2 linked regions of the Flocculibacter collagenilyticus genome follow. Each later gene encodes a partner of the first gene's protein in a complex. Links are inferred from orthologs where the notes say so. Each region holds a gene or a part of one and is shown in the gene's direction. Other genes may lie near its edges.

Region 1 (11,241 bases):
GTCATATTGCTCTGCGCTTTGTGCAATACGTTCGCTGGCAACTAACCAAGTACATTGTTGTAAATTTAGTATAATCTCTTGAGGTGCTTGCGAAAATATTTGTTCTAATATTTCTAAACTAGTCACAACAATACAATTTATTTGTATTTTTTTCCACTGGTCGTACCACATTTGCGGGTCATTATGTATGATTTCGCGTTGATACACTTCAAGGTAGTTAATTTTTGCGCCCCGTTCACGTAGTTGAGTCGCCAATAATTCTCGTCCGCCCACACCACGCACGATGGTGATGGTGTCTTGAGCAACTTGGCTTAGCGCAGGTAATTGTAATAACCCTTCACTAGATTCATTAAGCGGTACTTCAACGGCTGCGGGAATACTTAAGCCTGATAGCTTATGATGAAGTGAGTCTGCGGTCTTTTTTCCTACGGCAAAAAAGCTCGCATTGGCATGACTGCGAAAGTATTCAGTAGGACAATGCTGCACGGCATTTGGGCTGGTATAAATAAGTTTAGTGGTGGATAAATGTGCTTCAGAGTCATAGTGACCTAATACCGCGGGCTGGATGCGAATAAGTGGTATATGGCTGATGGAAGTGGTGTATGGGCGCAATGCTCTTATCAAGCTTGCGCCTTGTGCTTCAGGCCGAGTAATTAAACAATGCAGATCAGAAAGCGTCACTGTTTCATCGTTGTTAGTGTCATCCTGTGCGTTATTCACAAATAATCATTCATCCTGTTTATAGACAGCGGCTAAAATTCGGTCGGCACCCTGTGATAATAGCTGTTCTGCCAGCTTTGTACCAAGCGCTTCAGCTTGTAATTGGTTTTGCTTATTTTCGGCTGACAAGGTGATATCTTCATTTAAGGCTGCGGTGAGTATTTCTTTACCGTCTAAACTGCCAACTAAACCCCGTAAGTGTAGCTGTTGATCATGGATCTCGGCATAAGCACCAATGGGTACTTGGCAGCCTCCTTGTAAACGGCGATTCATTGCTCGTTCTGCCATTACTCGTATACGCGTGAGGTGATGCTCTAACGGTGATAGCAGTAACTGAATACGGGTGTCGTCACTACGACACTCAATACCGACTGCGCCTTGCCCATTAGCCGGCAAGCTAAATTCAGGGGCTAAATAATCTGCAATACGACTTTCCATTTTTAAACGAATTAATCCCGCTGCGGCTAATATAATGGCGTCGTATTCGTTGTTATCTAGTTTTGCTAAGCGTGTGTTTACGTTGCCTCGTAGGTCTTTAATAATGAGATCTGGACGATGCGCTTTAAGTTGGCATTGGCGGCGCAAACTAGACGTGCCAATGACTGAACCTTTTGGTACATCAGCAAGGGTTGCATATTTATTTGAAACGAATGCATCGCGAGGATCTTCACGTTCGCAAATGGTATGCAAGTGTAGTCCTTCCGGAAAGTCGACAGGCACATCTTTCATTGAATGTACTGCAATATCAGCACGGCCATCTAGCATGGCTTGCTCTAACTCTTTAACAAACAAGCCTTTACCACCAATTTTAGCAAGCGGTGTATCAAGAATTTTATCGCCCTGAGTCGACATTGGCACTAGCTCTACGCTGAGGTCTGGGTGGTGTTTTTCAAGCTCGGCTTTTACAAATTCGGCTTGCCAAAGGGCAAGGGCGCTTTTACGAGTTGCGATACGTACAGTATTTGTTGTCATTTTTTACATTTCCAAAGAAGCGGTAATACAAACTGTAAGGTGCTTCAACGTTAGTTATTTTTTATAAATAAAATCTTTACTGATCAGAATATGGTTATCTTCATCAACAACCTGAACGGCCCATTGGCCTAACCACTGTTCGGGTTGAGACTGATTAACGCTTTTACTAGAGTAGGTTCGCCATCGGTTCGACTTTATCGTCAGTGGCACGTCAGCAACAATATTGCCTTTGTATATCCAACGATGACGTACGGTGTGACCCGCTAAATTATGCAGCTCAGTAAAGAAAAATAATTTACTGCGCTGGGCATTGTTACTGGTGATGTGATGATTGAGCTGCTCTTGTGGCTCTCTATTTACAATCTTATTGGTTAGCACGGCACGCGCTACATGCGTTGATTGTGTATTTGATAACACTGTTTGCTTTTTCTCAATCGCGGTATCTGGGTTTACTAATTCGGCTGGATGAGTCAGTGTTATCGCTTCATCAGTTGCTGTGGCTGTTTGGTCAGGTTCAATCTCTTTTGTGGCCGGATGTTTAGGAGTAACCCTTAGTGTTGCGGGGATCAGCGCCGCTTTTTCAATTACACTATCAGTCTCAGTCTCAGTCTCACCGCTACTGTCGTTAGGTTGGCTGATTGGCTGGCTTGCGGCCGGCTCGACAGCGCTCTGATCTTTTACTGTGGCTATTGCCGTTGCAGTTTGTTCGTGCGCGCTTACATCAACGGTATTGGTTTTAGCATCCAGCGGCGTTGCAAAGGGTAAAAAATACAGCGCAGCCGCAGCGAGTAACAAACAACATACTACCGCGCTAATCACTTTAACTTTACTAAACGGTGGTTTTGGCGAAACAAAGTCGGGCTGTTCGGCCAATGTATTTGCTGTTAAGTCAGCTGACTTGAGCGCGACTGTAATTTTTAGTTGATTGTCTGCCATATCACCACAAGTAAATGAGTTATTATATTTATTGCTTAAGCCACTGACTCAGCTAAGTTATCGGTTAGCCACTGCGCAATGATTTGCACTTGTTCCGCGCAAACATTGTGCTGCATATTAAATTCATGCCAGCGAATGGTGTAACCGCATTGTTCCAGTGTGTCTTTTGCTTGAACGCCAATTGCCATCGGCACAACATCATCCTGTCGGCCATGCATCATCATAAATGGCGTGTGTAAATTTACCTTGCTGTGCTCCTCAGCTAATTTTTGCGGCTGGCACATGTAAGTCGACATTGCCATGATACCTGCAAATTTATGTTTGCTGCGAGTGGCTAAGTGCATTGCAACTACACCGCCTTGGCTAAAACCTGCAATGACTATTTTGCTGGCAGGAATGCCTTGTGCAATCTGTTGCTCAATTAACGCTTCAACTTGTTCAACAGACTCTAATACTCCTGCTTCATCAGCGCGCTTGTCTAAATCCATCGATTTAATGTCGTACCATGCACGCATGCGATAACCATTATTGATGGTAACAGCACGTTCAGGCGCGTGTGGAAAAATAAATCGAGTTGCTAGCTCATCGGCTAACGCTAACTCAGGCACAATGGGGGCAAAACCATACCCTGAGTCGCCAAGACCATGTAACCAAATAACAACAGACTTTACCCCTTGTGAGGCGTCATCGGGATTAACTTCAACAGCTGATAATAAGTCGGTCATAAATTAGTTCACTGGTTTAAATTGAATAGGGGTATTAGCTTGCTTAGTGGCGGCATCTGAAATCAGTTGCCAAAATTCAGCACCAGTGCGGTTATCAATCCACTGGTCGTCGATGAGCTCAAAATGATGGCCATTGAATTTTGTGGCAACCCATAGCTGCAACAATGGCGCTTGTTTATTAATAATTATTTTGGACTGGTTGGGAAAAATAATGGTTAAGATGCCACCTGCGGCTTCGTAATCTAGATCAAAATCTATCTCATCAATGGATTCTTCAACGGCCAACAGCATTTCGTCAGCAAGTTGGTGGTATTCCTGTTCGTTCATTGATACATTTCCCATATTAAATAAAACATCATTATATTGGCTTCTGCGTGTCAAAAAAACCGCTAAATAACTCTATGAATAACATATTTACCAAGTTAACGAAAAAAAATGGTCGTAATGCACTCGGTGCGTTATTGTTTTGTCAGTTAATGTTAGTGCAAGGCTGTGGCCAAAAAGGCCCGTTAACATTGCCAGAAGACACACCTGAACATGCGCCAGCGCAAGACGTGCAAAATAGCGTAAACAAAGGTACCACTAATACCGAGGAATAGATTCAGCAATTAGCTGTGTATAAGGACGCATCTTGGACTACTTTAACTATCACAATAATACGTTACATGCTGAACATGTAAACGTAAATGCAATTGCTGCAGAATACGGTACACCAACCTATGTGTATTCGCGTGCAACGATAGAACGGCACTGGCATGCGTTTGACCAAGCTGCTGCCCAGCATCCGCATGTAATATGTTACGCAGTTAAAGCGAATTCAAATTTAGCAGTATTAAATGTATTAGCTAAGTTAGGGTCGGGTTTTGATATTGTATCAGGTGGCGAACTCGCTCGTGTAATAGTAGCAGGTGGTCAGCCTGAGAAAGTCGTTTTTTCTGGAGTGGGCAAAACAGAGCAAGAAATCGCCTATGCCCTTGAGGTTGGTATTAAATGTTTTAATGTTGAGTCTGAATCTGAACTTCAGCGTATTGAAAAAGTAGCGCAACAACGTCAACAGTCGGCCCCTATTTCTATTCGTGTTAATCCAGACATTGATGCAAATACGCATCCGTATATTTCTACGGGCTTAAAAGAAAACAAGTTTGGTATCGATATTACTCAGGTTATGCCGTTGTACCAATATGCGCATGAGTCCGTGTGGTTGAATGTGCAAGGGGTTGATTTTCATATTGGCTCTCAGTTAACAGAAGTAGAGCCTTTTTTAGCGGCATTAGATAAAGTGCTTACGTTAATTGATACGTTACAGGCGCAAGACATTCATATTTCGCATTTAGATGTAGGCGGAGGGTTAGGAGTTACTTATGCCCAAGAAGCGCCGCCTCATCCGATTGGATATGCCGCAGCCATCGTAGACAAGCTACAACATCGTAAAGACTTAACCCTTATTTTTGAACCCGGACGGGCAATTATGGCTAATGCGGGCATTTTATTAACTCAAGTTGAGTTTATTAAAAAAGGTGAAAATAAAGACTTTGCTATTGTGGATGCAGCCATGAATGATTTACTGCGACCTGCGCTATACAGCGCGTGGCAAAACATTATTCCTGTGAATGATCGCGACGAAGCAAATGAAGAGTCGCAAGCCACACAACTTTACGATATTGTGGGGCCGGTGTGTGAAACAGGGGACTTTTTAGGTAAAGATCGCTATTTGAATATTCAAGAAGGTGACTTACTGGCGGTACGTTCTGCGGGGGCGTATGGTTTTACGATGAGCAGTAATTACAACAGTCGCACGCGCGCCGCTGAGGTCATGGTTGATAACACGAATATGCACTTAGTTCGGGCACGAGAAACGTTGCAAGACTTGTGGCGCGGCGAGTCTATACTGATTGAATAAGTACCAGAATCTTTGCTAAAACAAATGCGCTTTACTTGAAACAAGTTCACAGCGATTAATATAAGAAAATGCGTTAAGATAACCAAATCAAGATAATAATAAAGCAGTTATGTTAGTTTACTTTTCAAAAATGCACGGACTCGGAAATGATTTTATGGTGATTGATAACGTCACCCAAAATGTATTCTTGTCTAAAGAACAAATCCGCAAATTAGCTGACCGTCATTTTGGCATTGGTTTCGACCAGCTGTTAATTGTTGAACCTCCCTACGATCCCGATTTAGATTTTCATTATCGTATTTTTAATGCTGATGGTAATGAGGTAGAGCAGTGCGGTAATGGTGCACGCTGTTTTGCGCGTTTCGTGCGAATGAAAGGGTTAACGAACAAGCATCGTATTCAAGTTAGTACCAAGAACGGAAATATTACACTGTTTAATGAAAAAGACGGTAATGTAACCGTGAATATGGGGCATCCTAAATTTGAACCTAAGCAAGTACCGTTTAAAGCGCAAAAGCAAGAGATGACGTACATACTGCGTGCTGAAGAGCACACGGTGTTATGCGGCGCGGTGTCGATGGGTAACCCACATTGCGTTATCACGGTAGAAGATATTGAACGCGCTGAAGTTGATGTGCTTGGGCCCATTTTTGAAAAGCACGAGCGCTTTCCAGAAAAAGCCAACATTGGCTTTATGGAAATTGTGTCAGATAACTACATCAAATTACGGGTATGGGAGCGCGGTGCAGGTGAAACCTTGGCGTGTGGTACCGGCGCGTGCGCAGCTGCAGTAATTGGCAAGATGCAAAATAAACTGGCTTCAACGGTAAAAGTAGCGTTGCCCGGTGGCACCCTTACGGTGCGTTGGAATGGTCCAGGACAGCCAGTAAAAATGACCGGCCCAGCAGAACATGTATATGATGGACAAATAATTTTATGAGCGAAATAACGCCTCCTATCGAGCCTGTAATGCAGGATGAGTTAAGTTTAGATGCAAGCTTAGTTAAAGAGTATCTATTGCAGCATCCTGATTTTTTTGTACAAAATCCAGACTTGTTAGCTCAATTACGCTTACCTCATCAACAAAAAGGCACTATTTCGTTGGTTGAGCGTCAGCTAGAAGTACTACGTGAAAAAAGCCAATATCTTGAAGAAGAAATCACGCATTTAATGTCGATTGCGCGACAAAATGAGCATGTGTTTTTAGTATTTAGTGAGATTTTTATTCGTGTTTTTGATGCGTCTGACCAAGCCGAATTACTCCAATCTATCGAATTATTAATCAGTGAAAAGTTAAACCTAAATGCCGTGCAGCTGATTAAGTTAAATGAGCAAAATGCCAGTTTGCCGGATTTAGAAAATAAAAAGCTAACTAATTTTATTGCAAAACGATTATCGCATAGCAGTACCTATTTTGGCCGACTGAGCAAAGAAGAAGCCACTTTATTTTTTAATGATAAAGAAGTTAATTCTGTTGCTGTGCTCACTTTAGGTGATGACATGACAACGGGCTTAGTTGCTTTTGGTAGTATTGATCATGATCATTTTTATCCGGGCATGGATACATTATTTATTAATGAATTAGGGCGTGTACTTACCTTGCTGCTTGAGCGTTTTGACCATGCTTAACGGCAGGCAATATGATGAATCGCGCTAAGCGCGAAGAAACAACCGCGCAGTACATTTAATTCTCAGTACATTCAATACTCGGTACATTCTATGCTCGGTTCATCCTATTAATAGTGCATCCAATATTTGCAGCACGAACGGTGTTTTTCAGCGCAACACTGATGAGTAAGCAGCATAGTTGAGTTTGCTTTTTACGTTGTATTGCGCCTCTGCCGTCGATTATTCGTCGCTTTCTTCACTATTAACGCAACACCCCTCACCGTCAATACGATTGTCATTCAGTTCGGTTTTTAATGCCATAGTTCTTGCCTATGACAATAAGAGTCATTAACAATTTTATCTATGAAATACATATCGATAGGATAGGTTGGCAGTTTAATAGGAGGACGAATATGACTGTTAACTTAATCAATAAATACCTAACAGCAACGGCATTGGTAGCCGCAAGTACAGTATCCATGTCGGCTATGGCTGGACTTGATACTTGGTTTAAACACGATAATAACTTTGTGACTTTTAATCACAACGCGACCAGCGTTGAGCTTTATGTGCCCTATCCGCAATTACATGACAAAAACTGCGGTATTGGTATCGCCCTTAACTTTGGCAGTAGCCGCATTCACAACTATGAAACTTTAACTAGTCAGTTAGCCATCTCTAGTAGTTATCGCTCGGGTGCTGCATCAGATGAAATGGTGTTAAGCGCAATCACGAATCAAGGCGCGTTATACCGTTTTGATTATGACACGCAATACTATGGTACGTTTGTGACCATTGAAGCTAAATACGGTCAAACATTTGGTGATATATTAACGCCATTCTCAAGCTATAGTGGGGTACATGCACTGACTACAGCGGTAAGTTGTGAGGTACTTAATACCGCGTCTTAAGTCGAAATGGATTAGTACGGATAAAACTCTGTGGTCATAACTGCTTGATAGGTTGTTCATGTTGTTGCCACAGCTGCTTACTGCGCAAGCTTTAGGGTTTTAACGCATGTTGTATTTCTTGGCCTAGGGCACGACTAATATGCCGACTTTGCTTATCGCCTCTGTACACAAAGCATAACTCATCTCTCACACTGTCATAAGGTAGTGCCTGTTCTTTCATTAGCGATCTTGCATCATTGTGAGCTACTCGAGTAGGTAAAATACCAATCCCCTGCCCAGACTCAATTAAGGCACTAATTACTTCTAAATTATTGGTATGTATTTCATTAAAGCGATATGACGATAGTTGTTTATACACGGTTTGGCTTTGTTTTAAATGCGGATCAAAAATGAGCGTACACTCAGGAGAGTGCACTTGTTGTTTTAAGCTTGGATTTTTACGGGTCCACAGACACACTTCATCAAAGAGTATTGACTGAATGACCAAATCAGGATGCTGAATTGGGTTAATAATTAATCCGAAATCAATGTCGTAGCTAATGATCCTTTCAGTGATTTTTCTCGAAAGATCGTGCGTAAAATGAAAATGCAGTAATGGCAGAGTGTTCTCAAGATGCGACAAAAGCAAGGGGAGTGCATAAAGCGCAACAGAGGGGTGACAGCCAAAAGAAAAGTCACCCGCCAATGTTGCCTCAGTACGCTTAACGCGTTGCTTAATATGATCCCAGTCGGCAAGAAACTTTTGGCTGTATAATAGAAGCTCCTCACCTGCTTTTGTCAATTGCACACCTGTTCGGGTGCGCAATAAAATATCCGTGTCTAAGCTGATTTCCAGTCGTTTCATTGCTGCACTGATACTAGGCTGAGTGATGCCAAGCCGTTCAGCAGCGCGTGACAAATTCTTGGTGCTTACTACTTCTAAAAAGTACGTTAAGTCGTCGTAATTCGGAGTCATTATTGTGCAACTGGCTAAGTGTTTAATATGACTAGAATATATGTATTTAACGTAAATAAAACGTTTTTTAATTGTTTAAGGTAGCAATGTCGTAATGGGTGGTATGTAAAAGAGAAGCTTGTTTGGTATTATTTGGCTTCTTTTTCAGTATGTTTGACTATAACACTCAGTGTATTTTCGTATATAAAGGATCTTATGATGTTACGTTTACTTCTCTTGTTATTAAGTTTTACACTGTCGGCATGTTTCTCTTCTCCTACTTTACATCCAAAGCATAGCGATATTAACAATACTGATTTAGTAAAGCCTGAGCACCCGAGTAACCTTCGTCAGGATGTAGTGCATGGGCAATTAAGTAATGGCTTTACCTATTATATTCATAAACACAATGTTCCAGCCAATAGAATAGAGTTACGTTTGGCAGTAAAAGTTGGTTCGTTACAAGATCTTGATAATCAAAATGGCGTAGCACATTTTGTAGAGCACATGGCGTTTAATGGAACAAAGCATTTTCCAAAAAATCAGGTGATTACAGCGATGGAAAAGATGGGGATGAGCTTTGGTAGCCACTCCAACGCTGTCACTAACTTCAACAAAACTGTATATAGACTAACTGTTCCCACTGATAACCCCGACAATATCCATACTAGCCTAACAATAATGAAAGATTGGGCAGAAAGTATTTCATTTGACAATTTAGAAGTTGAAAAAGAACGGGGGATCATATTAGAAGAGTGGCGTAATCAAAATGAGCATGCTACTAAGGGAATTAATAAAGTTCAAAGAGAGGCTTTGTGGAATAACTCAAGATATCTAGACCATTTAGCTGTGGGTAATCCAGCTGGCATAAGCCATATTACGTCAAATATGCTTAAGCAGTTTTATCATAAGTGGTACACGCCAAGCAATATGGCGCTCATTGTGGTTGGTGACGTGACTATTAAAGACGTTGAAGCTTTAATTACAACAAAGTTTGGTGCGATAGCTAATAAAAGTAACGCTAAGCAAAAAAGCTACAATATTCCTGCAAGAGATAAGATACACAGTGTGATTTATTCAGATAAGCAGCAAACCTCATCGGTTGTGCGACTCATGTTGTTGGCCGAAAAGCGCGAGTATTCAAATATAAAGCACATTAAACCGTTAAGAATGAAAGCATTGTTCAATTATCTTTTGAATGAGCGACTTAAGAAGCTGTCTTTATCAGATTCAGCTCCTTTTTTTGAAGCAAGAAGCTATAGTGATCTATTAGCAGATAAGACACAAGTTCATGGCTTTACAGTCAAAGCGAAACATAACGAAATAGAAGGTGGCTATTGGGCGCTGTTAAAAGAGTTACAACGTGTTAAGCAACATGGCTTTACTGCAACTGAGTTGGCTCATTATAAGCAAGCTATTGTTGCTAGGCTTGACGCATACTTACTTAATAGTAAAGGCTTTTATTCGGGGAAGTTTGCAGAACAACTAACTAATCACTTTCTATTTAACAAGCTTGCTTTATCACCCGAGCAACAAGTAAATGAACAAAAACGTACAGTGCAAGCAATCACGTTAGAAGAGCTAAATACATTTGCGTCTGCGCTGATATCTATACAGCGTGGCTTTGAATTTGTGCTAGCCCCTGAAGCACTGAAAAGCGCGTTGCCAACAGCTCAGAAGTTAAAAGAGATTAGAAGGCAGACAAAAGAGTTATCGACAGCCCCTTATCGGGGGACATTAACTAAAAATGACTTAATGATTAAACAGCCTAAAGCTGGTTACATTGTGAGTGAAACGGAAAACGAAGAATTAGGTTTCGTTAGTTGGCAATTATCTAATGGTGCAGTTGTGCACTTTAAGAAAACTGACTTTGAGCCTGACTATTTTATTTACAAAGCAATTGCTTCTGGCGGTACATCTATGATTGCAGATGAGTTGTATCGTAATGCACTAGCGTTCAGCGCTGTTATGAATAATACAGGCGTGGCCACGTACGATATTAATACATTAGGACGGTTTCAAACTGAGCATCAAATTTCTCTTGAATTCGGAGCGAGTCGTGATTGGCACTATCTGTATGGAGGGGGTGTGGTTAGTGAGTTGGAGTCATTCTTAAAATTAAACTATTTAAGGCTTGTTTCGCCACGATTTAACGACGCCATTGTTCAGCGACATAAGGATAATGTGCTTGACTACCAAGCGATCAGAAAGCATGCATATAACGAACGTTTTAATGACGAAGCGGGAGTATTTTATTGGCAAGATCATTTCAGAAGTCAGCCCTGGAGGGTTGAACATGCGACTGAGATATCCTCCGCACGATTAAACACGATACATCAGCAGTGGTTTAGTAATGCTACTAATTTTGAATATTTCTTTGTCGGGAACTTGGAAAAAGCTACGCTTAAGCAGCATGTAGCCACTTATCTTGCTTCATTACCTGCCACTGGAGACATAACTAGCAACGTGGAACACCACATAATGCCAATAAGTGGCAAACACCGTTTTATTAAGCATTATGCAACTGAGCAAAGA
Region 2 (11,266 bases), 2.7 Mb from region 1 along the record:
AATTCGTTTGCTTGCTGGCTGGCCTGCGCGTGTGGCGATAGTCCAGCCCCACTGGCCAAAAGATGGGATGTTTTGTTGGTACTGTTCAACATGCTTAAAACCAGCTTGTTTAACGGTTTTAGCAATGCTAATAAAAGCATTTTTGGCATGATAGGGAGAAGTAGACTGAACAACCAGTGCACCATCTGGGGCAAGTAACTGTCGAATGTGATTGTAGAAATAGTCGCTGTAAAGCTTGTTAAGATCTGGGTGGTTAGGATCTGGCAAATCAATAATGATGCTGTCAAATAGGCGGCCTTGATCAAGCATTTTTTCCACTTCCAAAAATGCATCGGCAATGATGATGTTTGCTCTAGGATCATTAAACGCGTCGCCGTTAAGTGTTGTTAACTTTGAAGAAATATACTTATGGTGTTCTTGGATTAAAGGGTGTGAAGCATTTTTCAATCCAAATAAGGATAATAACTGACCATCTAAATCAACAAGTGTTGCTTGTTGCACAGGCCACTTCAGCACATCTCTAAGTGCTAGGCCGTCACCACCGCCAATAATTAATACTTGCTCATGACGGTTGGCAGCCAGCATCGCGGGGTATACCAGCATAGTGTGGTAGATATGTTCATCGGCACTTGAAAACTGAAGCCGTCCATTTAGAAATAGGTCATTGATAGGAGCCGTTTGTGTTCTACTTAGTCGTTCAGTGAGAACTATGTGCTGATACTTAGTCGATTCGGAATATATCACTTTGTCTTTGTATAACACATTGCTTAGATCTTTCATCCAAGATGTCGCAAAAAATAAAAACAGAACAAATAAGCCGAATAACACTATGTGAGTCACAAGCAGTGATTTAGCAAATTTAACATGCTGATGGTAACGCGCTAAGAACACTAAGCCCGCGACAATATTAAAGAGTGCTGTCCAAGCCGCAGCTTGCATGATAGGTAAAGAAAGCATTATGGATACCCAAATAGCAGCTCCAATACCTGCACCAATGTAATCTGCACCATAAATAGTACCAGCATTATTTTCTAAAAATCGACCGTAAACATGTTGCCTAATTCTTGCTATAAGAGGAATTTCCATTCCAATTAGAATGCCTAATACGAAGCCAAAAACATAAGGTAAAAAGCGAGCCGCATCTTGAAGCTGTTCGAAAACATATCCATCAAGCGGGATACTTGTGGGTAAATTATAAAGATTGGAGAGTGTATGTGGCAGGGTATAAGTGAGCGCAATAATATTGGCAATAATTAAAATGCTGCTCATACCCAGAAATGCAATTAAACTTTCTAGCCATGCAAAGGCGGTAAAGGGATCTTTGAACCAACGTGCTAGAAAGGCACCAATCCCCATAGCAACAATCATGGTGCCAATCATGGCATAAATGGCGCTTTCTACAGCGCCTAATACTCTTCCCGCGTAATGCGAAAGTAAATATTCATAAATAAGGCCGCAACCAGCTAAGATTGCCATAACACTTATAAGCAGAATATCGTGGCCAAGCAAACGCAATTTGCTGGCCGCGATAGCTGGGGGCGTTGAGGTGGAGGTTGTCAAATCTTAGACACCTATAAAATATAAATTCTCGGAAAACTTAAGCGCCAAGTAAAGTCGCCATTGTTATGCCAATTGAAAATGAAACTGCTGCGGAAATGGTAGCTACGCCTATATTCTTTTGGCGATTAATTTCATCAGATATATCCGTACCAGAAAGAATCGCTTTTATCATGATTAAATGAAGCAGAATAAAAGCAGCTATGCTGATTAGGGCGGTAATTGACCAGTAAACAAGACTTGCAGTGATGTTGTCAGCGACGTAAGGGGCAATACCCGTCGCAGCAGTTAATGCTAATGCACTACCAATTAAAAAGCCTGCATAACGTATACCTACCGCAATATTATTGTCTGTAATTGCTTGTTGCAAGCAATCCCCATTGCGATTGGTTCGTCTAAATAAAAATATTCGGTACTGGCTCACTAGTAACAAGCAAAGATTACCGATAATAAAGGCGACTATTACAATAGGTAAGCCATGCCAGCCTTCAGTTAATACCCAAATTAGTGCTGAACGGATTACAATCGCTACACTGACTACATGCCCAAAGTCTACTAGTGCAGCAGTAATATTTTCCTTGATAATCTCATCGTGTAGGTTCACTTTTCTAAGTGTCACTTTATCTTGAAAAAAGTGACCAAACTTAATGAGGGCAATACCGATAAGACCATAACCGGCCATTTGTGTTGCTTCTTGTGCTAATGAATCTGCAAAGGCGCCGCTTGTAATGCCTGTTAATACGATGGCAAGCCCGGCTAAACCAGCTGCAAAACTTAATCCGAATGCAAAGTTATCTTTTTCTGTTATTTCGTCGTTAGCATGAAGGTTAGACACCCAACCTTTGATATATTTTAAGCTAACGAATAGGGCGACAATGATAATGAAATCAATTAATAATGCTTGAATCGACCAAGCCGTTAATCCAGTAATGTAATGCATGTTTAGACTCCGCTAATTATTCTTATTTGCCTCGGCTAATGCCGCGAGAAGTTCTACTTGAGCTATTGCGCACCGAGCCAGAGCTCGACTTTGAATAGTTACTCGCTTTAGAGTAACTACTACGCACAGCGGGTGGGGTGTGGCTACTGCGGCTCAATCCTGATGCACCTGTTTTAGTTTTAGCGTAAGGGCTGGTAAATTGTTTGCCTTGGCTTTTGTATGATTGGCGCGTCCTGTTTTCAATTTTATTTTGATGCTTATATTGTTTATAGCTAGTGTACCGCGAACGACCATAGTCGTTGTAATAACTATATTTACGACGCTTGCTCCACCTTCCGTACTCTATTCGATCAAAGATGTCATCAAATATACGGTACATGGCATACCACTGCCAAAAGCTAATACCACTTGAGCTAGTTTGCCATTCGCCATAATTAGGGTTGCCAACTAACTGGTTACCTATATCAGTAGCACTATTAGCTGCAGTTTCTGCTGCTTCACTGATGGCGCCAACTCGGGGCAAAGTGCCGTTAGAGAGGTCTGCTAATACATTTATAGGATCAGTTAAAGCATCAGCAAATACACTGATTTTTGCTGCACTTTTTACTAACTCAATTTGTCTAATCACTTCTTCACTTGGCATTTCAGGTGAAGGTGTTTTTAAATCGCTTAAACGTGAGAGTAGGTTTTGGTATAACGGTCCTTGCTTAGTCGCATCTTGTGTGATCACTTTTGCAATTTCACTTAATTGCGGATTTTGCTGACTCAGCGTTTTTCCATATTCAGTTAATAGCTTTGCATTATGGATTTGCTTCTTATCTAACGCATTACCTAAAGCGTTAACTTCAAGTGTTGCTTCTTCATGTAATAGTTTAATTGTTTGTTGTGTTCGCTCTTCTTTAGAGTCGCAGCCCAATAATAAGCTGAGCAAACAAAACAAACTAATCAGTTTCCAAGTTTTGATCTCTGACATTCATTGTCACCTGATTTGCAGCTGTTAATTTTTCGACATGCATTTTTACATAGCCATCTCGGATAACCAAGCGAGAAAGCTTAAATTTGCTTATAGCTTAGTAACAAAATAATAAATAATTTAGAGGGCTCGATTGTGTGGTAGAAACGAGTTCGTGCTTGCAAGGAAGGCTAATACAGGAAGCTTTTAAGAATGTAGCGATTTAAATTAGCTAACTTTCTTTACATTTATTCTTATTTTGTAACAAAGAACAATTGATAATAAGTATTATTTCTATAGTATAACGAGCAAAATTTCATCTATAAAATAACTATAAAGGAATATCTAGTATGCGTTTGAAATCGCTCACTCTTGCCTTGTCGGTGTCTTTGCTAGCTTCTTGTGGCGGAAGCTCGTCATCAGATAACTCTAATCCGCCTCCTATCACTCCAGAAAATAAAACAATCACAGGTAAAGTGATCGATGGTTATGTGCGTGGTGCAACAGTGTGGCTGGATTTTAATGGTAATGGCCAGTTTGACGAAGGCGAGCCAACGGCTGTGTCAGGTGACGCAGGTAATTACTTACTAGAGTTAACTGCAACTGAAGCTAAATGTGCTGCATACACAGCTGTATATGTAGATGTACCTGTAGGCGCTTACGATGAAGATCAAGGTGAAGTGACAGAAGCATATCAAATGTATCGTCCACCACTGTTTGCAGCGATTACTGACGATACATTACTCAATATTTCACCTTTAACTACCGTTTTATGGGAAGGCGTTAAGGCTGAGTTAGGAATAACTCCTGTAGAAAGTTGCACTGCGTTATTAAACGATCAAGAAAAGCGCGATAAAATGAAAGAGCGTTTATCTAATACTATTTATAACACTGTAAATAAGTACAATATTTCGTCTGAAAAAATATTTTCAGACTTCATTGCGGAAAATGATGCGGAAACGACACTGCTAGCTTTAGAAATTGTTAAGGGGCTTAAGCAGAGCTTTGCATATGCATCTTCACTTGAAACACAGTATCCAAATGCAACTGAAAGGCGAGTAGTTCATTATCAGGATACCCATGTTGCACTGCCAGACCCAAATGAGCATGTTTGGTTTAGAGATGTTCATATTTCGTATGGTGATGCAGGTTACTTAGGGCGAAAAGATCAAATGAATGACTCACTTACTCAAGTAATTCGTCCTATATATTATCGTGATGTTGTTGCAAAACCTTGGAATTCTGGAAGGATTGAAACTACTACAGATGTGCGTTTTATGGGAGGAGAAACAGATCAGTTTGATTGTAGTTTTTCTGAACAAGTACTTGTAAATAGCAATGGAGTAGAGTATTCAATATCTAACTCTTCAAAGAATTTACATTTAATTGATGATCATACTAACTGTCAACCTACAGAAGTTGGAAGCATAGGCTGGAGAAACTTTTCGGCTTACTATAATGAAGGTGGTAAGTCGTTCTTTACCTCAGTTTCTCAATGGCAAAGTTTAACACTACCTCACTGGATAGATCTTGCTAATAATGAAGAAGCTTTTGACACTCAAGAGTTAATCGATGAGCTTTCAGTAATGGGTTATAAATTTGATGAAGAAGTTCAGATCCCTTATAACAGCTGGTATAAGCGATATGACTTCTCTCAAGGCGATCAGTTAACACAAGTTACTAAGAATAATGAAGGCTTATGGGAAAGATTTATTCGTGCTAAAGACGGTACACATACTACAGAGTGCAGCTTTGATGGAGAAACCTGGGAAGCTTGCTTAGAAGATTAAAAAGTATTAATGCAAATTAATAGTGAATGAGCCATGGTGTTAATTTCGTCATGGCTTTTTTTATTTCTACAATTCAGAATTTAATACTTTAAATAGGTTTATAAAGAAAAGTGCTCTGCTAATATTTTCTTTGTAAATTCAGTTTTTAGATAAAAGCCTTTTGGTAGTGTTTGGATTACGGTGCCATCTTTACCAATTGCATTTGTTAAGGCTTTGGCATTTGCGCCTTTAGGGCGAAGCTGCATAACAGTACCAATTCGTGCCGTGATAGACTCCACTTCACCGGTAGCAATCATTTCCATAATTTCTTCCCAGTCTGCTTTTAAACTATTCATTTGCGCTTCAGAAGGGCTCCAGATAAAGGGCGTTGCGATTATGCGTTGTGATAAAGGAATAGTCTCATTGGCGTGTGTTTTGGTGACAATGGGTACCCATAAAATGCGCCTTAGTTTTTTATAAACATTGCTCTGATGCCACTTTAGCCCATTAACATTAATCAATGGGGTAATGCTGACGTAGGTTGTTTCTAGTGGTTTACCACTTGGAGTGATGGGTAAGGTTTTTAATTCAATACCTAATTGCGGGAAGTCTGGTTCTGGACGGGAGGCCGCACTTGCTCCAAGTGCATGTTCAAGCATTTGACCTAGCCAACCCTTGTCTTTAACTAAATTTTTTGGCGTTGCAGCATTAAATTGTTGAGCTAATTCAGCAATAGAGTGCCCTGCAATGCGATTACATCGTTCCAGTAATTCGTTTTCAGATTGTGGAGGTGTAGGCTTTTGTGAATAAGAGCTAGTCATTTATATTTGTGGTAACAATGTGCAAATTAGCAAATGAATATACGTATTCTATCATTGACAATGTTAAATCATAGGGAAATTGTTTATTCACAATTCGAGCAGTTATTACTTTTTAAACTGTGAATAAAGTTATGGTTAAAAATGATACAAGCAATGTTATCCACAAGTTTTATTTTTGCAACGCGGATTGGTATGAAGGTAAGTTATTGAATTTATTTGTCTATTTTTATTTTCTACATTTTGTGCTGTTGTATAACTAAATTAATTCGCTTTCCAGTTAAACTTTTAAACATATTTATCCACAGTCTGTGTGGATAGTCTAAGGTTGTACCTGAGTATAAAGTATTCATACAGAAAATTGTCGTTGCTCAAACTAAGCGAATATGGTTGAATCTTACCATTAAAGATTGTTTTGCTAGGATTTAACGTGATAGATGCCGAAGGCTTCAGAGCGAATGTCGGCATTGTAATCTGCAATAATCATGGACAAGTTTTTTGGGCTCGTCGGTTTGGTCAGCACTCTTGGCAGTTTCCACAAGGTGGGATAGATAAAGATGAAACGCCTGAGCAAACCATGTATCGCGAGCTTAAAGAAGAGGTGGGCTTAAATCGAGATGATGTTGAAATACTTTGCACAACCAAGCATTGGCTTCGATATAAGTTACCAAAACGCTTAATAAGAAGAGACAGCAGTCCTGTTTGTATAGGTCAAAAACAAAAGTGGTTTTTATTACGACTTACCTGTAAAGACAGTGACGTAAATTTGTTGGATACTAGCCATCCAGAGTTTGATGATTGGCGCTGGGTAAGTTATTGGTATCCTGTAAGACAAGTGGTTTCATTTAAGCGAGATGTTTACCGTAAAGTCATGAAAGAATTTGCACCGATTGCATTGCCATTTCAAAAGAAAGAAGGAAAGAGATTTAAACGATAAAGCAAATGTTGTAACACGAACAGCTTGGTAGCTAACGAGAGCGTGTGTTGCTTTAATATCTATTATGCTTACAACTTTGCGAAGAATCGTTCAGGAAGTAAATAGAGAACCTGAACTTAATACAGCATTAGAGAAAATGGTTTGCATGACTAGGCAAGCCATGGCGACTGAGTGCTGTTCAGTTTTTTTAGCTGATAATAGCCAGCAGCACTTTATGCTGATGGCCACTGATGGTTTAAGCCCGGATGCGGTTGGCCGGCTTACCGTTGGTTTTGCTGAAGGTGTTATAGGCTGGGTTGGTCAACGAGAAGAACCTATAAATCTAGCCGATGCATCCTCACATGAGCGGTTTAAAGCTGATCCCGAAGCGCACGAAGAGCAATATCGTGCGTTTTTAGGCGTGCCAATTATCCATCATAAAAAAGTGTTGGGTGTTATTACCTTACAACAATCAGAAGCGCGTGTATTTAGTGAAGATGAAGAGGCTTTTCTAGTTACATTATCTGCACAAATTGCATCTGTACTTGCTCACGTTGAAACCAAGAAACACCACTTTTCTGCCCCCAAACAATCTACTCATCAAGCAATTCATTTAAAAGCTGTGGCGGGTGCTGCTGGTGTAGCAATGGGGCAGGCCGTCATTTATTCGCCGCTGGTGGACTTTGATAGCATCTCGTTAAGTAAAATAGACAACATTGACGAAGAAATTGAGTGTTTTTATAAGGCTGTTGAATTAACTCGTAATGACTTTGAAGAAATGTCACGAAAATTGTCGGAGCACTTACCCTCTGATGCGCTGAATATTTTTGAGATATATCAGCAAATGCTTGACTCTGCCAGTATTGGGAAAGAAGTTATTGCACACATTAAAATGGGCTGGTGTGCAATGAGTGCGTTAAAAATTGTCGTGAATAAGTTTATTGATCAGTTTTCTTCAATGGAAGATGATTACATAAGGCAGCGGGCGACAGATGTGTGGGATTTAGGGTGCCAAGTACTAAAAAACCTACAAAAAAAGCATCATCATACAGAAGAGCACCTAAAAGTAGCTGAAGACGTTATCTTAATCGCAAATGAAGTGACAGCGTCAATGCTAGCCGACATCCCTCGTAAGAACTTAAAAGCCATTGTTTCTGTAAAAGGCTCAACCAATTCACATGCCGCTATTATGGCGCGTGGTATGGGGATCCCTGCTGTGCTTGGCGTAGAAGAGTTACCTTTAATGGACATTGAGGGTAAAACACTGGCAGTTGATGGCTATAACGGCTTTGTTTTAGTTTCACCACCTGACGCGGTAATCGGTGAGTATCAAAAGCTACTTGATGAAGAAGCGATGATGCAAACGCAGTTACTTGAAGAAGTACACTTACCATCAAACACTCTCGATAATGTAGCCTTCTCTCTTTTACTTAACAGTGGCTTAGGGCTTGAAGCTGAACATGGCCTTCACCTTCATGCTGCAGGTATTGGCTTGTATCGTACTGAGTTGCCTTTCATGTTGAAAGAGTACTTCCCTTCGGAAACGGAGCAAGCAACGCTGTATCGCCGCGCCTTAGAGTTGTATCCAAACGACCCTGTAACAATCCGCACCTTAGATATTGGTGGTGATAAGTCACTCCCTTATTTCCCTATCGTTGAGGATAATCCATTTCTTGGATGGCGTGGGATTAGAGTGACACTCGATCATCCAGAAATCTTTTTAGTGCAGATCAGGGCGTTGATAAAAGCAAATATAGGAAAAGGTAACCTTAAACTGATGCTACCCATGGTGGCTGATGTAGGAGAAGTAGATGAAGCTCTACGCTTCATTAAGCAAGCTTACTTTGAGGTAAATGAAGAGTATAAAGCCCAACATAACGTTAAAGACATTAACAAGCCGAGTATAGGCGTGATGTTAGAGGTGCCTGCAGCAGTCTTTCAATTACAGGAACTAGCCCAAAGAGTCGACTTCTTTTCAGTAGGCAGCAACGACTTGACCCAATATTTACTCGCGGTAGACAGAAATAATGCTCGGGTTGCATCGTTATATGACTCATTCCATCCCGCGGTGTTACGGGTGTTAGCGAAAATTGCAAACCAATCAGCGAATTTGCACACGCCTGTGAGTGTTTGTGGCGAGCTTGCAGGAGAACCTCGTGGTGCAATCTTATTACTTGCAATGGGATATCGAGACTTGAGTATGAACCCGCAAAATTTACTTAAAGTTAAATACGTCTTAAGGCACATTAGCGTTAGTACGATGACAGATATACTTGATCAATGTTTAAATGCATCTTCAGCACATAACGTTAAAGCTATTATGGATAAAGTACTACGAGCACATAAAATGTCGCACCTTATTCATGCAGGTGGTTAATACTCTATCATTTACCAGTTAATCATTTTTGTGACCTTAAAATTGATTGTATCTTTCACAGTCAGACTTGCTACAATAGCCGCCGTAAAATTTAAAGGCGATAAGTAATAATCTTTTAAAGTGTGCTCACCAACAGGGCGAGTAATGAAGGATTGTGCATAATATTCAATTACCAGTTTGACAGCTTGTAATTACTCATACTAATAAGAGATCAATACTAATGTTAGAAATGCTGTATGTTTTTCTACTGTGTGCCTGTCTTGGTGGTCTAGTAGGCGTCTTAGCAGGTTTATTAGGTATTGGTGGCGGGCTGTTGGTGGTCCCTTTTCTTATGTTTCTTTTACCTTATTTTGAGATAGCAACGCCAGAAAAAGCGGTGGTTGTTGCAATTGCCACTTCGCTAGCTACGATTATTTTTACTTCATACTCCTCTTGTTTAGCACATCATCGTAAAGATAATGTTCCTTGGGAATTTGCCCCGTGGATAATGTCTGGCGTGGCTCTCGGAGCTGCATTGGTTGGTGTGTTTGCCAGTCAGGTTAATGCAGAGTGGCTTAAAAATATTTTTGCTGTTGCGGTTGTGTTTATCGCAATTAGAATGGCAACAAGCAAAACAGTTATTCATACAGATAAAACATTGCCGCCAGGCCCTGTAATAGTATTAATAGGTACCGTGCTGGGCGGTATGAGTTCATTGGTGGGGATTGGCGGTGGTGCGCTAATTGTCCCAACGTTGAATTATTTTGGCGTAGACATTCGTCGAGCCATTGGCGCTGCTGCAGCGTGCGGGTTTGCTATTGCAATATTTGGTTCAGCTGGATTTATTTATAGTGGCTGGGAGCAAACTAACTGGCAAACAGGTTATTTGGGGTATGTATTCTTACCTGCGGTATTTGGAGTTATTATAACTTCAATGTTAACTGCACCGATCGGTGCAAGATTGGTACAAACGATGCCAATTAAGAAATTAAAACGAATTTTTGCGGTGTTACTGAGTATTATCGCGCTGAAGATGATTTTTAGTTAGGAGTTATTGTTTACATGGCGTTAGCTTTTCCACAAATAGATCCCATTATTTTTGAAATTGGTCCTCTTGCTGTTCGTTGGTACGGATTAATGTATTTGGTAGGCTTTGCAGCGGCCTTATTTTTAGCTAATAAAGCGGCTGAAAAATCCCAAAATGAATGGACCAAAGAGCAAGTCTCTGATTTATTATTTTTTGGCTTTTTGGGCGTTATTTTGGGGGGGCGTATCGGTTATGTTCTGTTTTATCAGTTTGAATATTTTCTGCAAGAACCGTTATATCTTCTCAAAGTATGGGAAGGCGGAATGTCTTTCCACGGTGGATTGTTAGGCGTCATAACCGCAATATATATTTTTGCAAGAAAAGAGAAAAAGCGATTTCTTGAAATTGGTGACTTTGTTGCGCCACTGATCCCTATTGGGTTAGGCGCTGGCCGTTTAGGCAACTTTATCAATGCTGAACTTTGGGGAAGAACAACCGACGTGCCATGGGCATTTATTTTTCCTGGGGCTGGGCCATTACCACGACATCCGTCGCAGCTTTATGAATTTTTATTAGAAGGTGTGGTGCTGTTTATAATTGTTTATCTTTTTGCTAAAAAAGACCGACCTGCAGGTACTGTGGGTGGATTGTTTTTAGTGGGATATGGTAGTTTCCGCTTCATTATTGAGTTTTTCCGAGAGCCTGATGCTCACCTAGGGTTATTTAGTGGTTGGGTGTCGATGGGACAATTATTGTCGTTACCAATGGTTATAGTTGGACTAGCACTGATAATTAATGGCTATAGAAATAGTAATAAACCTGTTTCTGTTTAAGTAAACGTCCAAGTAAGTAATTTGTAAAAAGTTAAATAAATAGTAGATGTTAGTATGAAGCAATACTTAGAGTTAATGCAGCATGTTATCGACAACGG

The links.
Region 2: the proteins of dapF (region 1) and rppH are in contact, whole or in part, in a solved structure (PDB 5YGU), measured with the Escherichia coli proteins. The link is inferred for Flocculibacter collagenilyticus from one-to-one orthologs.

The regions. Positions count from the first base shown.
Region 1 is NZ_CP059888.1:104,650-115,890, forward strand. Bases 4,480-7,277 are described here. They hold dapF (diaminopimelate epimerase), read left to right. Parts: upstream 4,480-5,362; coding sequence 5,363-6,193; downstream 6,194-7,277. Other genes in these bases: lysA (diaminopimelate decarboxylase), read left to right, coding at 4,480-5,253; HUU81_RS00490 (DUF484 family protein), read left to right, coding at 6,190-6,882; HUU81_RS00495 (hypothetical protein), read left to right, coding at 7,275-7,277. Outside these bases: HUU81_RS00450 (uroporphyrinogen-III synthase), read right to left, coding at 1-720; hemC (hydroxymethylbilane synthase), read right to left, coding at 727-1,692; HUU81_RS00460 (DUF2914 domain-containing protein), read right to left, coding at 1,747-2,628; HUU81_RS00465 (alpha/beta hydrolase), read right to left, coding at 2,664-3,353; iron donor protein CyaY, read right to left, coding at 3,357-3,680; HUU81_RS00475 (lipoprotein), read left to right, coding at 3,755-3,952; more of lysA, read left to right, coding at 3,985-4,479; more of HUU81_RS00495, read left to right, coding at 7,278-7,772; HUU81_RS00500 (LysR family transcriptional regulator), read right to left, coding at 7,864-8,727; HUU81_RS00505 (M16 family metallopeptidase), read left to right, coding at 8,923-11,241. UniProt on the Escherichia coli protein: Involved in the succinylase branch of the L-lysine biosynthesis and in the biosynthesis of the pentapeptide incorporated in the peptidoglycan moiety. Catalyzes the stereoinversion of LL-2,6-diaminopimelate (L,L-DAP) to meso-diaminopimelate (meso-DAP).
Region 2 is NZ_CP059888.1:2,824,956-2,836,221, reverse strand. Bases 5,397-8,219 are described here. They hold rppH (RNA pyrophosphohydrolase), read left to right. Parts: upstream 5,397-6,466; coding sequence 6,467-6,973; downstream 6,974-8,219. Other genes in these bases: ptsP (phosphoenolpyruvate--protein phosphotransferase), read left to right, coding at 7,038-8,219; mutH (DNA mismatch repair endonuclease MutH), read right to left, coding at 5,397-6,039. In the rest of the region: HUU81_RS12550 (polyamine aminopropyltransferase), read right to left, coding at 1-1,476; HUU81_RS12545 (DUF350 domain-containing protein), read right to left, coding at 1,598-2,497; HUU81_RS12540 (CHAD domain-containing protein), read right to left, coding at 2,520-3,470; HUU81_RS12535 (hypothetical protein), read left to right, coding at 3,800-5,239; more of mutH, read right to left, coding at 5,338-5,396; more of ptsP, read left to right, coding at 8,220-9,329; HUU81_RS12515 (sulfite exporter TauE/SafE family protein), read left to right, coding at 9,550-10,356; lgt (prolipoprotein diacylglyceryl transferase), read left to right, coding at 10,371-11,168; HUU81_RS12505 (thymidylate synthase), read left to right, coding at 11,223-11,266. UniProt on the Escherichia coli protein: Master regulator of 5'-end-dependent mRNA decay.